Regions from separate parts of the Gordonia sp. CPCC 205515 genome, predicted to be linked through region 2. Evidence: predicted binding sites of a transcription regulator. Region 2 holds the regulator's gene; the other holds the start of a gene.
The links. The regulator LexA, encoded in region 2, represses DNA repair genes until DNA is damaged. The targets are predictions, from matches to a motif close to CGAACANNTGTTCG.

Region 1: the regulator LexA is predicted to act here: its motif matches at 2,267-2,280, upstream of AAFP30_RS01820 (DUF222 domain-containing protein).

What each region holds. Positions count from the first base shown of each region.
Region 1 is NZ_JBCLVJ010000002.1:329,654-336,007, reverse strand. Features, by position in the region: gene AAFP30_RS01825 (MDR family MFS transporter) at 1-457, shown strand, start outside; gene AAFP30_RS01820 (DUF222 domain-containing protein) at 686-2,242, opposite strand; gene AAFP30_RS01815 (AAA family ATPase) at 2,553-3,089, opposite strand; gene AAFP30_RS01810 (TetR/AcrR family transcriptional regulator) at 3,323-3,922, opposite strand; gene AAFP30_RS01805 (cytochrome P450) at 4,029-5,366, shown strand; gene AAFP30_RS01800 (glycoside hydrolase family 3 C-terminal domain-containing protein) at 5,546-6,354, opposite strand, start outside.
Region 2 is NZ_JBCLVJ010000021.1:62,895-69,248, reverse strand. Features, by position in the region: gene hrpA (ATP-dependent RNA helicase HrpA) at 1-2,059, shown strand, start outside; gene nrdR (transcriptional regulator NrdR) at 2,033-2,548, opposite strand; gene AAFP30_RS26435 (LysM peptidoglycan-binding domain-containing protein) at 2,573-3,148, opposite strand; gene lexA (transcriptional repressor LexA) at 3,381-4,112, shown strand; gene AAFP30_RS26425 (phosphoenolpyruvate--protein phosphotransferase) at 4,155-5,828, opposite strand; gene AAFP30_RS26420 (DeoR/GlpR family DNA-binding transcription regulator) at 6,064-6,354, shown strand, end outside.

The sequences.
Region 1 (6,354 bases), on a different contig from region 2:
CCTGGCCGGCAAGTACACCGATGCCATCGGCGCCCGCGTGGTGGCCACCGTCGGGTTCGTCATCATGGGTGCCGCGACCATCCCGTTCGCGCTCGCCGACGCCGACACGAGCCAATGGTGGCTGATGGCGGTCCTGCTGGTCCGCGGCTTCGGGATGGGCGCGGTGATGATCCCGGTGATGGCGGTCGCCTATATCGGCCTCGACCGCGCCGAGATACCGCACGCGAGCATCATCACCCGCCTCGCCCAGCAGGTCGGCGGCGCGTTCGGCACCGCGTTGCTGGCGGTGATCCTCGAGTCCAGCGTCGCCGGCGCCCACAGCCTCGCCGATCGTGCGCATGCCTTCGACGTCGCGTTCTGGTGGGCGGTCGGCTTCACCGTGGTCGCGATCGTCATCTGCGTGGCCTTGCCGGCCAAGCCCGCAGCAACCGCCCCCACCCCGGCCCCTGAGGTGTGAGGAGCGTTAGCGACGAGCCACGACCGATCCCTGGGTGTTACAGCTAGCGAAGAGCCACGACCGCTCCCTGAGGTGTGAGGAGCGTTAGCGACGAGCCACGAAGGGCCTGGTGAGAGACCCTCCATGACCCTTCGAGACGGCCCTCCGCTAGCGCTCCGGACCTCCTCAGGGAGCGGGAGGAGACGGCCCTCCGCTAGCGCTCCGGACCTCCTCAGGGAGCGGGGACGGTTACAGCTCGAGGGTGTTGACCGCCCATCCCGACGCAATCAACCGCGGCACGCGTCGTCGCTCTTCGGGCTTCACCGGCGGTCCGGTACTGGGCGCGGATTCGACTGTCCGCGAGTTCTTCTCCTTGTCCGGTGGCCGGTCCCGTTCCCGCAACCGGCTGGCCAACTCCGCACCGACGATCCCGTTGCGGTTGACCCGCGGCTTCCCCCGCCGCCCGTCACGCCCGTTACGCACCCACGCGGGACGCCCGGCATCGGGGCCGTCTTTGATGATGTGGGTCGACCACTGACCCGGCTTGTCCCCGACCATCCGATTGTGTTTGCCGCACGCACCTGCCAGGTCGATGACATCGGTGAACCCGCCCTGCGCCCAATCCTTCTCCGCATGATGAGCTTCGAGATGAGTGAACGGCTGCGTGCAATTCGGACACGTACACACCGCCCCGTCCCGGGCGAACAACATGAACCGCTGTGCTTGATTGGCAAACCGGTTGGCCTGACCCAGATACAGCGGCTCGGCACTGTGCCCGGAGAAAACAGCCAAGTGCTGCTGCGCCTCGGCGGCCAACTCGATCACATCCGAGATCGGCAGCAGCGCACCACTGGCGGTGGTGGCCACCCCGGCCTGTTCGCGCAGGGCGGTGTCGGTGATGGAGATGATCAGATGCGGAGGCAACCCCCGATGGGATTTACCGAGGACGCCGCCGTTGACGACCGCATCCAACAGTGCGTGCAACGCATCATGATTACGTTGCGCCGGAGTCCGGTAGTCCCGCTCGGCCGCCTTCTTCAACACCTCGATGTCAACGTCATCGCGGCTGCCCTGCGGCGAGTCCGGATCTCCGGGCATGTTCATCCCGGGAGCCGCCCACGCCGCGAACACCACATCGAGCAGGGCCCGGGTGACCGGATCGAGATGTCCTTCCAGGGTGCTCATCAACTGGGCGTCCTGCTTCGAGAGTTCGAGACTGCGGCGCCGCGCCCGGTCTTTGTCGTCGGTGAGGGTGCCATCGGGGTCGAGGTGCCCCAACAACTCGGCACCCAGCACGATCAGCTCTTTGGGCTCATGGTCGCGGGCGTAGCCGGCCATCACCTCTTCGGCCTTGTCCCGCAACTCGGGTTCCACCCCAGTCGGGATCTTGTCGAGAATCTTGATCACCGTCAACACATGCTCGGGACCGATCGCCCCCTCGGCGAACGCCGCCGCAAGATTCGGCAGCTTCGGGTCCACGAGTTCCCCGGTCAACGAGTACATCGACAACAACGCTGCCATCAACTTGCGGCGCCGACCCGGATCGGTGATCCGCAGATGCAACACCATGAAGTCGGTGAGCCGACTAAATCCCTCACGTTCCGGGACCCCGCGATCCGAGCAATCCATCACCCGCCGCAACCCGACATAGGCCAACCGCCGTGCGGAGCGTTCATGGGATTCGGCGACCGCCAGCACCTCGTCGTGCGACGCCGAGGTGCTCTCCGCAGCCACAATGCGGTCCACCAACTCGTCGAGCTCGCGGTACAGCCCGACGATCTCCGCACCACCCTCACCGCTGGTCATCGAGCCTCACCCCCTCAAGTGTCTCGAACTGATGTTCGATAGCCTACCTCGCACAAACGTTCGAGGCAAGGGGTGAACCGTCAATTGACATGGTGTGATGCATCGGGACATCGGTGAAGGTTCTGCATCAGGACATTGGTGACAGTTGGCGTGTCAGGACTTCGGTGACGGCGTGGTCTTGGTGGCCACAAACTGAGCGTTGAATGCGGCCGTATTGACTCACCGCCTCACCCCACCCGCGGAAAACGACCTTTACAGTTTCCTTCAGCCTTTACCAGTGAAGGACGCGCCGCCCGCAGGAGGAGGACCTCTAAGCCTGGGTGCGCTGGGCGTGTAGTTCGCGCAGGGTCTGATCAACCCAGTCGTTCACGCTGGTGCGCGGCAGGACGGTGATCTGGTAGCCAAGTTCTTTGTAACCGCAGGTGAGGCGCTCGTATTCTGCGGTTGCTTCGGCGAGTGAATGTCTGCGAGCGTCGTCTGTGGACCAGATCGCCTCCCACGGCGGTGTGAAGAACACGCGGTGGTGGTAGCTGCGCAAGGCGTCGAGGCTGATCGTCGCATCCGTGCCGGTGTAGTGACGGATTGCGATCGCAGCGTCTACCAGGCCGCGATCGAAGAACGTCCATGACGGACCCGGCGTATGTGACGCGGCGGCAATGTCAGCGGCGGCAAGGTTGGCGCAATTGTTGGCGAAGGCCGGTGCGTCGGCCCAAGGTAACGCGTTGCCGCCGGTAGCGAGCTCGTGTTCGACAACCCGCCGGCCGGGTTCGTCAACGGTGCGGTAGCCGCGACGCGCGAGTTCGCGCAAGAGCGTCGATTTACCGCCACCGGAGCAACCAGATATCACGACTAGACCACTCACTCCTCGACCTCTCCTCTCGTACTCAGCTGCGACTTCACAGATTGCGGACGGGGACCTGACGAGAGCGCATCAGGAACTAGATGCTGTCAGGTGCCTGTCGGGGGTCGCGCCAACACGGACACCGACTCATTGGTGATGAAGTGTCACCACCAAGACCACCCACTCTGTCACCGGTGTCCTGATGCGTAAGTGTCACCGATGTCCTGCAAGATGACAGGTCAATTGATATTGGCTCCCACCAACGCAATACACGCGGCCACGGCAGGTTCGACGATGGACGACAGCGGCTGATCGTGTTCCACCGCGGATGCGGCGAGTTCGCGGATGCCGCCCCAGATCATCACCGCGGTGGCATGCGACATCGGCGCGATGCCGGCCGCGTGCATGCGGGGCGTCGCCGTCAGCGGCACCAGTACCGCGATCAACGACTCCATCGCCTCGACTTGGATCTCGCGGGCGTCGTCGCCGAGCGCCGGCAGTTCCCGAATCCAGCTCCAGGTCACTTCCGGATGCTTCTCACACACCTCCACATACGAATGCACCGCCTGCCAAATCTGCACTTTCCATTCGGCGTCGGGGTCGACGCCGGCGACGATCGCGGACACCAGGGATTCGTTGGTGGTCCGCAACAGTTCGACGAAACACGCCTGCTTGTCCGCGAACTCCTGATAGAAACTGCGCCGCGAGGTCTGCGCGACGCGGACGATGTCAGCCACGGTCGTCGAGCGGTAGCCCTGGCCCATGAGGCAGGTGGTCATGGCATCCAGCAGACGTCGGCGCACCGGCGACACCTGTTGCGACACCACGGCCTCGGACACAGTTCACACGATACGACGCGCACCCTTGCCGTCGGCGGTACGCATGCGTACCGTCAGGTGGTACACACACGTACCGCATGGCCGACCTGGAAAGAGTGCTGGTCCGATGAACTCACCGCATGTAGACCTGCTCGACGCCGACCATCTGCCCACGACACTCCCACCGGGTCCCCGTCTACCCGTGGTGGTGCAGGGTCTCGGATTCGTCGCCGCGCGGCGAAGCATGCTCGCACACCTGACCCGCCGCCACGGCCGGGCTTTCACCATTCACATCCCACTGTTCGGCCGGGTGGTGATCCTCGCCGATCCGGCATTGGCCCGCCAACTGTTCACCACATCGACCGAGGTGGTGCACAACGTCCACCCCCATCTCGGACGAATCCTCGGCACGGGGTCGGTGTTCGCCCTCGAAGGCACCGATCACCGTCGACGCCGCAAACTGCTGACCCCACCGCTGCATGGCAAACGCATCAAAGGCTACGAGGCGGTCGTGGAGGCCGAGACGCTGGCCGAGATCCGGTCATGGCCCGCCGGACGCCCACTCCGGACCCTCGAACCGATGATGCGGATCACGCTGAACGTCATCCTGCGCACGGTATTCGGCGCCCAGGACGACGACCTCGATTCGTTACGCACACTCATCCCGCCGATGGTGACGGCGGGATCCCGCCTGGCCACCCTCCCCGACCTGCCCGTCCCGCTCGGCCCACGAGATCCCCGACGACGCTTCGACGCCTATCGCACGCAGTACGACTCGCTGATCGCCGGATTGATCACCAAGACGCGCAACGACTCCCGACTCGAGGAGCGCGACGACATCCTGGCACTCATGATTGCGAGCCGCTACGACCACGGCACCGCCATGACCGACGCCGACATCGCCGACGAACTCCTCACCCTGCTCGTCGCCGGCCACGAGACCACCGCGACCAGCCTGGCGTGGGCGTTCGAACGCATCTCCCGGCATCCGGCCCTGCTCGCCGATCTCACCGCCGAGGCCGCGACCGACGACAACGACCTCCGCACCGCGACCATCCTGGAAACCCAGCGCGCACGCCCGGTGATCGATTTCGCCGGCCGGAGCGTGGTCGCGGACATGGTGGAGCTCGGACCCTACCGAATCCCTCAGGGCTACAACGTCCTTGTCGCCATCTCGTTGCTGCACGACGACAGCCGCGAGTTCACCGACCCCGAACGATTCGACCCCTCCCGCTTCCTCGGCACCAAACCCGGTGCGGCGTGGCTCCCCTTCGGCGGCGGAACGCGACGCTGCATCGGCGCCGCGTTCGCCCACATGGAGATGGATATCGTGCTGCGCACGGTGTTACGCACCGTCACCATCGAAGCCACCAACGCCCCTGCCGAACGCTGGCATTCGCGCGGTGTGGCCTCCGCGCCGGGGCGGGGTGGGCGGATTACGGTGCGGCGCTATGCTTCTGGTTGAGTGCTGGGTTTCGGGTGTGGGTCACGTGCCCTTCGTGGCTCGGCTGGCGCCTCGCACCTCAGGGACCGTAGGAAACGACGGCGCCTCGCACCTCAGGGATCGTAGGGAACGGCTGGGCCTCGCTGCTCAGGATCGTGGGGAACGGCGGCGCCTCGCACCTAGGGATCAAAACGGCCTCCTCAGTGCTCCACCGACCCCAACAACTCATCCAGCGCAGCGGCGTCGAGACCGAGCATGGGCGCGATCCGGCCGAGTGGGAACGACGACACCAGCATCAGCATCGTCGGATCGAGATCGTCTATGCCCATCGTTGCCGCGACGCGTTTTCGGAGGACCGGGCCTGCAGTGGGGTCGTCGAGGATTTCGCCGAGCGTCGACGACCGACCGAGTGGTGCCGTCGCCCCGTCGCCGGCGACAGAGACGGTGGTGGTCAGTCGGATATCACGACTCGACGCACCGATCTCGACGCGGTAGTCCCCCGCCTCGACACTCCAGTCGTCGGTCGCCCGATCCCAGTAGGCGAGGTCACTGCGGGTGATCTCGATGCGGAGTCGTTGGCGCGCACCGGGTTCCAGGTCGGCGACGCCGATCCCCTTGAGTTCGCGGGGCGCCCGCGCCACCACCGAGGTGTCGAGGCCGACATAGCACTGCGCGATCGCCCGGCCCGCGCGGGCGCCGGTGTTGGCCGCGGTCAGTTCGACGACGAACCCGTCGTCGGTGTCCGCCACCGTCAGGTCACTGAATTCGATTGTGGTGTAGGACAACCCGTGTCCGAACGGGTAGCGGACGGCCAGGTCGCGGGCGTCGTACCAGCGATAGCCGACGAAGACTCCCTCGCCGTAGCGCACGTGGAGCTTCTCGCCGGGGAAGTCGAGAAAGGCCGGGCTGTCCGACAGCCGGAGCGGGATCGTCTCGGCCAGCCGCCCGGACGGATCGCTGTGCCCGTACAGGATGTCGGCGATCGCGCCGCCGCCGGCCTGCCCGAGCA
Region 2 (6,354 bases):
GGCCACGACGGCGACCAGCCGCGACGCCGACGCCATCCACCGTTCGATCCTGTCCGGATTGCTCGGCAACATCGCCGCCCGCAACGGCGACTCCCGCGAATACACCGGCGCCCGCAACACCACCGTCGCGATCTTCCCCGGTTCCTCGTTGTCGCGGAAGCCGCCGCAGTTCATCATGGCGGCCGAGGTCATGGAGACCTCCCGACTGTTCGCGCACACGGTCGCCGGCATCGACCCGCTGTGGGCGGAGAAACTCGCCGGCGATCTGGTCCGCCGCAATTACAGCGAACCGCACTGGTCGTCCAAACGCGGGGCGGCGATGGCGTATGAGCGGGTCACCCTGTACGGGGTCACCCTCGTCGCGCAGCGGCGGGTGCCGTTCGGCACCATCGACCCGGTCACCTCCCGGGAGATGTTCCTGCGGCATGCCCTCGTCGAAGGCGACTGGCGCACCAATCATGCCTTCTTCGAACACAATCGGGATCTCCTCGACGCGGCCGCCGACGTCGAGCACCGTGCCCGCCGACGCGACGTGGTGATCAGCGAGCAGCAACTGTTCGACTTCTACGATGAGCGCGTCGGTGCCGAAGTGGTCTCTGCCCGACACTTCGACACCTGGTGGAAGAAGACCCGACGCACCCAGCCCGACCTGCTGGATCTCAAGCCCGAGGACGTCGCGGCCGATGTCGCGGTGGCCGACACCGACTTCCCCGGCGCCTGGCAACAGGGTGAGACCCGCTTCGAGTTGCGCTACCGATTCGAGCCGGGCGATCCCGACGACGGTGTCACCGTGGTCATCCCGCGGCCGCTCCTGGAACATGTCCGGCCGGCCGGATTCGATTGGCTGGTACCGGGTTTGCGGTCCGACCTGGCCACCGAACTCGTCAAGACCCTGCCCAAGGCGCTGCGCAAGTCGATGGCACCCGCGCAACGCTTCGCCGACCTCGCGCTGTCGCGGCTCACCCCGCGCGCCGAACCACTGATCAGCGGGCTGGCGCGCGAGCTGTCGACGATCACCACGATGACCATCTCCCCCGGCGACTTCGACGCCACCCGCCTGCCGCCCCACCTGACGATGAACTTCGCCGTCGTCGACCGCTCCGGCACCGTCCAAGGCAGCGGCAAATCCCTCCCGGAGTTGAAGAAGCGCTTCGGTGATCGGTCCGACGACGACCCGCAGCGACCCGTCTTCACCACCTGGACCGCCGACGGCATCGGCACCCTCGCGCCGACGGCCACCACCACCGTCGCGGGGCAGATCATCACCCGCTACCCGACGCTGCAGGTCGTCACCGATCCGAGTAGACGGCCGGCCGGCGTGTCGGTGCTCGATGTCGCATCGGAGGCGGACCGCGACGTGCGGATGACCCGCGGGATCATCGCCCTGCTCGAACGCGCGCTGCCGGCACTGTCCAAGAAGATCACCTCGGGCCTCGACCCCGCCGGCCGACTCGCGCTGAGCCAGAGTCCGTACGCGCGGATCGAGGATCTCGTCGCCGACTGCACGCGCCGCGCCATCCGCGACGCGGTCGCGGACCGCAACCTGTCCGCGATCCGATCACCGCAGCAGTTCGAGCAACTGCGCGACACCATCCGCCCGACGGTCAGCGATACCGCGCCCGAGTATTTCGCACTCGCCACCGCCACCCTGCGGGAACTGCCCGCAGTCCGGCGCGAGATCGAACGCCTCACCGGGCATCTCGCCGCCGACGACGTCGCCGACCAACTCGACCATCTGGTGTTCGACGGATTCGTCGCGGCCACACCTCGCAGGCATCTGCAGCACCTGCCCCGGTATCTGCAGGGTGCAGCCGTCCGCCTCGCCGATCTGCCGGCGGCCGCGACTCGGGATCGGGAGGGCGTCAATGCCGTGGATCGGGTTGTCGCGCACTGGAATCGTCGACTGAATCAATTGCCGGCGGCACACCGCGACACATTCAACGAGTTCGCTCACTGGACGGTGGAGGAACTGCGTGTCGGACTGTTCGCCCAACGGCTGGGCACCGCCTACCCCATCTCGGAGAAGCGGGCGTTACGAGCTCTGGACGGATTCGGTTGAGATCTGGTCGTCGGCCGACGGGGACATCGGGTCGTCCACGGACGAGGACACGCCTCGCAGATCGTCGATCTCGTGCTGGAAGTCCTCGATCGAGTCGAACGAGCGGTAGACCGATGCGAACCTGAGGTAGGCGACCTCGTCGAGGTCGCGCAGGGGACGCAAGATCGCCAGCCCGACCTCGTTGCTGGGGATTTCCGCGGACCCGGACTGCCGGACGGTGTCCTCCACCTGTTGTGCGAGTTTGGCCAGCGCGTCCTCTTCGACGGCACGGCCCTGGCAGGCGCGACGCACGCCGCGCATCACCTTCTCGCGGCTGAACGGCTCGGTGACACCATTGCGCTTCACCACCGACAGGACGGCGCTCTCGACGGTGGAGAACCGGCGCCCGCACTGTGCACACGACCGGCGGCGACGGATCGCCTGGCCTTCATCGGCGACGCGTGAATCGATGACCTTGGTGTCCTCGTTCTTACAAAACGGGCAGCGCATGCCCCCGAGAATACCGCCCACGCGTCACCGGTACGCGGGCGCGACCAGCGCCTGCCCCACATGCAGTCCGGCGCCGGACAGGTCGTTGCGGGCCACGATCTCGTCGATGACGGCCTGCCGCGGCACGTCGGGGGCGATCCGCTCGGCAATCGACGTCAGCGAATCGCCCGACCGCACGTGCACCACCTCGGTGCCGATGGGTGCGGGCGCGACCGACGCGGCGTAGCCGGAACCGACGATCGCGACCACCCACACCAGCCCGGCGAGCGCCACGCCGACCAGCACGGCCACGGCTGCGGCGCGGCGGCGGGCGTAGACCCGGCGGGCGACGGTCGGGCGGGGCTCTGCCACCGCACCCGCCTGCTGTGACGCGCGCAGACTCGACGCCGGGGCCGCGCACCGGCTGCCCCGCACCCGCGGCGTCGCGGGCAGCGGGCCGAGCGGCCGTCCGTCTGCCGGACGACCGAACGCGGGTTCGACTCCCCGCACCGGGCGATCACCGACCCTGGTGGCGCGCACGCGACCCTTCGGGGCGGCGGTACCGGTAAGAGCTGCGGAGCTGGTCGGGGCTGCGGTGCGGGTGATGGTGGCGGTGCTCATGGTGTCCTCCGGAGGGTGTCGGTTCGAACACGTGAACGTCGAACACGTGATCGATAAAACGTATGTTCGAGTTTTAGCACGCCCCTCCGACAAAGTCGCGACAAACCGCAAAACACCTCGAACACATGTTTGAACATGTCGGTGACTTCGGCTACTGTCGGCGCTGTACCACTCGAACGACCAGCCGTTTCGCAACCCGAACCAGTTCCCGACCGAGAGGAAGGACTCACCGATGAGCAACAAGTCCGGCGGGCACGACGCCCGGCATACCGGCCAGGCCACCACCGGCCCGGCGGCCGGCGCCCAGGACCCGGAGACCGCCGAGGCATCCCTGACCCCGCGCCAGCGCGGAGTGCTCGACTACATCCGGCAATCCGTGCGTGAGCGCGGGTACCCGCCGAGCATCCGCGAGATCGGCGACGCGGTGGGGCTCACCTCGACGTCGTCGGTGGCCCATCAACTGCGCACACTCGAGCGCAAAGGTCTCCTCAAGCGCGACCACAATCGGCCGCGCGCGGTGAACATCTCCGACGGCGAGCACAACAACCCGCCGGGTGGCAGCGCTGCGGCCGACGGCACGCCCTTGCCGACCCCGGCGTTCGTGCCGGTGCTCGGACGGATTGCGGCAGGCGGCCCGATCCTCGCCGAAGAAGCAGTGGAGGACGTCTTTCCGCTGCCCCGCGAATTGGTCGGCGAGGGATCGCTGTTCCTGTTGAAGGTGGTCGGCGAGTCGATGATCGACGCGGCGATCTGCGACGGGGATTGGGTGGTGGTGCGTCAGCAGAGCGTCGCCGACAACGGCGACATCGTCGCCGCGATGATCGATGGCGAGGCCACCGTCAAGACGTTCAAGCGCAAGAACGGGCACATCTGGCTGATGCCACACAACGCCCTGTTCGAGCCGATCCCCGGCGACGACGCGGCGATCCTGGGCAAGGTCGTCACGGTGATGCGGCGGGTCTGAGCCACCGGCCCGGCACCCGCCGCATCATTCCCGGCCCCGGGGTCAGTCCGCCAGCGCGGCGGTGGCGGCGGCCCGTGCGGCCACCGGATCGGTGGTGGCCAGCACGGCCTCGGCGGCTTTTCGGCACTGGTCGAGAGTGACGCCCGACAGCCGTGCACCAACGGCCGCGGACGCGGCCGGCGCGGCCGAGAGCGAGTTCACGCCGAGGCCCACCAACACGCACGCGAGGAGCGGATCGGCAGCTGCCTCACCGCACACACCGACCGATTTGCCTGCCGCGACGCCCGCCTGCCCCACACTGTGGATGAGGTGCAGCGCCGCGGGTTGCCACGGGTCGGTGAGCCCGGCAAGCTCCGGCGACATGCGGTCGGCGGCCATCGTGTACTGCGTCAGATCGTTGGTGCCGATCGAGACGAAGTCGACCTCGGCCAGGATCGCGGGGGCCAAGATGGCCGCGGCCGGGACCTCGACCATCACGCCGGCGATCATGCCGCGCTCCCGGACCTGCGCCGCGAACTCGGCGGCTTCGGCCGGCGTCGCGATCATCGGTGCCATCACCCACGGCGTGTTGCCGCTGGCCTTGCCTGCGGCGGCGATGGCGTCGAGCTGATGTTCGCGGATCTGCGGGTTGTCGGTGGCAATACGGTTGCCGCGCACGCCGAGTGACGGATTCGGCTCGTCGAGCTTCGTGACGAACTTCAGCGGCTTGTCCGAGCCGGCGTCCAGGGTCCGGATGACCACCTTCTGGCCGTCGAACGCGTCGAGAACCTCTTTGTAGAGCGCCGTCTGCTCCTCCACCGACGGTTCGTCCGGCCGATCGAGGAACGCCAACTCGGTGCGGAACAGGCCAACACCTTCCACCGGGAACGACGTCGCCGTGCGGGCCGACGCCCCGTCGGCGACGTTGGCCACCACCAGCACCTCATGACCGTCGGAGGTTCGACCGGGTCCCGTCCACGACTTGACCGCCTCGGCCTCTTTACGGCTCTGTTCGACTGCGGCGACCGCGGTCGCCTCGTCCGGGGACACCTCGATGGTGCCGGCCGTGCCATCGACCAGCACCGGAGCGCCGACCGGGACATCGGTGAGGCCGGATACCGCGACCACACACGGGATACCCAACTGGCGGGCGATGATGGCGGTATGGCTGGTGGGTCCGCCGAGCCGGGTCACCAGCGCGATGATCAAGGCCGGGTCCAGTCCCGCAGTGTCCGCGGGCGCGAGGTCGTCGGCCAGCAGCACCGATGCGACGTCGGGTTCGGGTACTCCTGGTTCGGGAACGCCCAGCAACTCGGCGACGATCCGATCGCGCACGTCCTTGAGGTCGGTGACCCGCTCGGCCATCAGGCCGCCCACCTTGGTGAACATCTCGACGAACTGTTCCGTCGACGCGATGGCCGCCGCCGGCGCCGGCGTGCCCTTCTTGATCAGCGCGGTGGTCGCCCCCACCCAGCCGCGGTCCTCCGCGAGTCCGGCGGTGGCGGTGAGCACCTCGGCGGCAGCGCCGGAGGCGTGTGACGCCCGATCGCGCAGCCGGCCGGCGACGGCCGCGGCAGCGTCGGTGAAGCGTCTCGACTCGACCTCGCGCTCCTCCTCGGCGATCGTCGACGCCATCGCTTCGGGGTCGTAGACGGGCCGTTCACCCGGCCAGACCGCGGGACCGTAGGCCTTTCCGCTGACCACCGGAGTTCCGTTCAGTACCTGTGTCTGACCCACCGCAGCACCCTTTCTCACATTCGTTGGTCGGCCGGTTGCGGCCACCTGTCAATACGACCACACGGACATCCCTTCGCGTCGGTGAACCGCCCGCGCATCCCGGTGTGCCATGTGGTGTCGAAAAGCATCTTCTGTGAATCAAGTTACAGGAAATCCTTGACTTCTCCACACAAACAGGCGTAAACAAAGACATAGCAACATCAAAAACCACATAAACCAACAGAGAGGAGGCCACGTGTACGCCGAAGAACGACAACAAGCCATCGCCGAGCAGGTTCGGACCCACGGTCGCGCGTCGGTGGCGGCACTGGCCTCTCGTTTCGACGTCACCAGCGAGACCGTGCGCCGTGATCTGGCCAGCCTGGAGCGGGCCGGCCACCTCCAGCGCGTCCACGGCGGCGCCGTCCGCTCCGGCACCACCGAGATCCTCGGTGAACAGGGCATCGACGAGCGGCAGAGCAGCCACACCGAGGAGAAGGCGGCGATCGGCCGGGCCGCGACACGCTTTCTGCCGCCCGACGGCGGA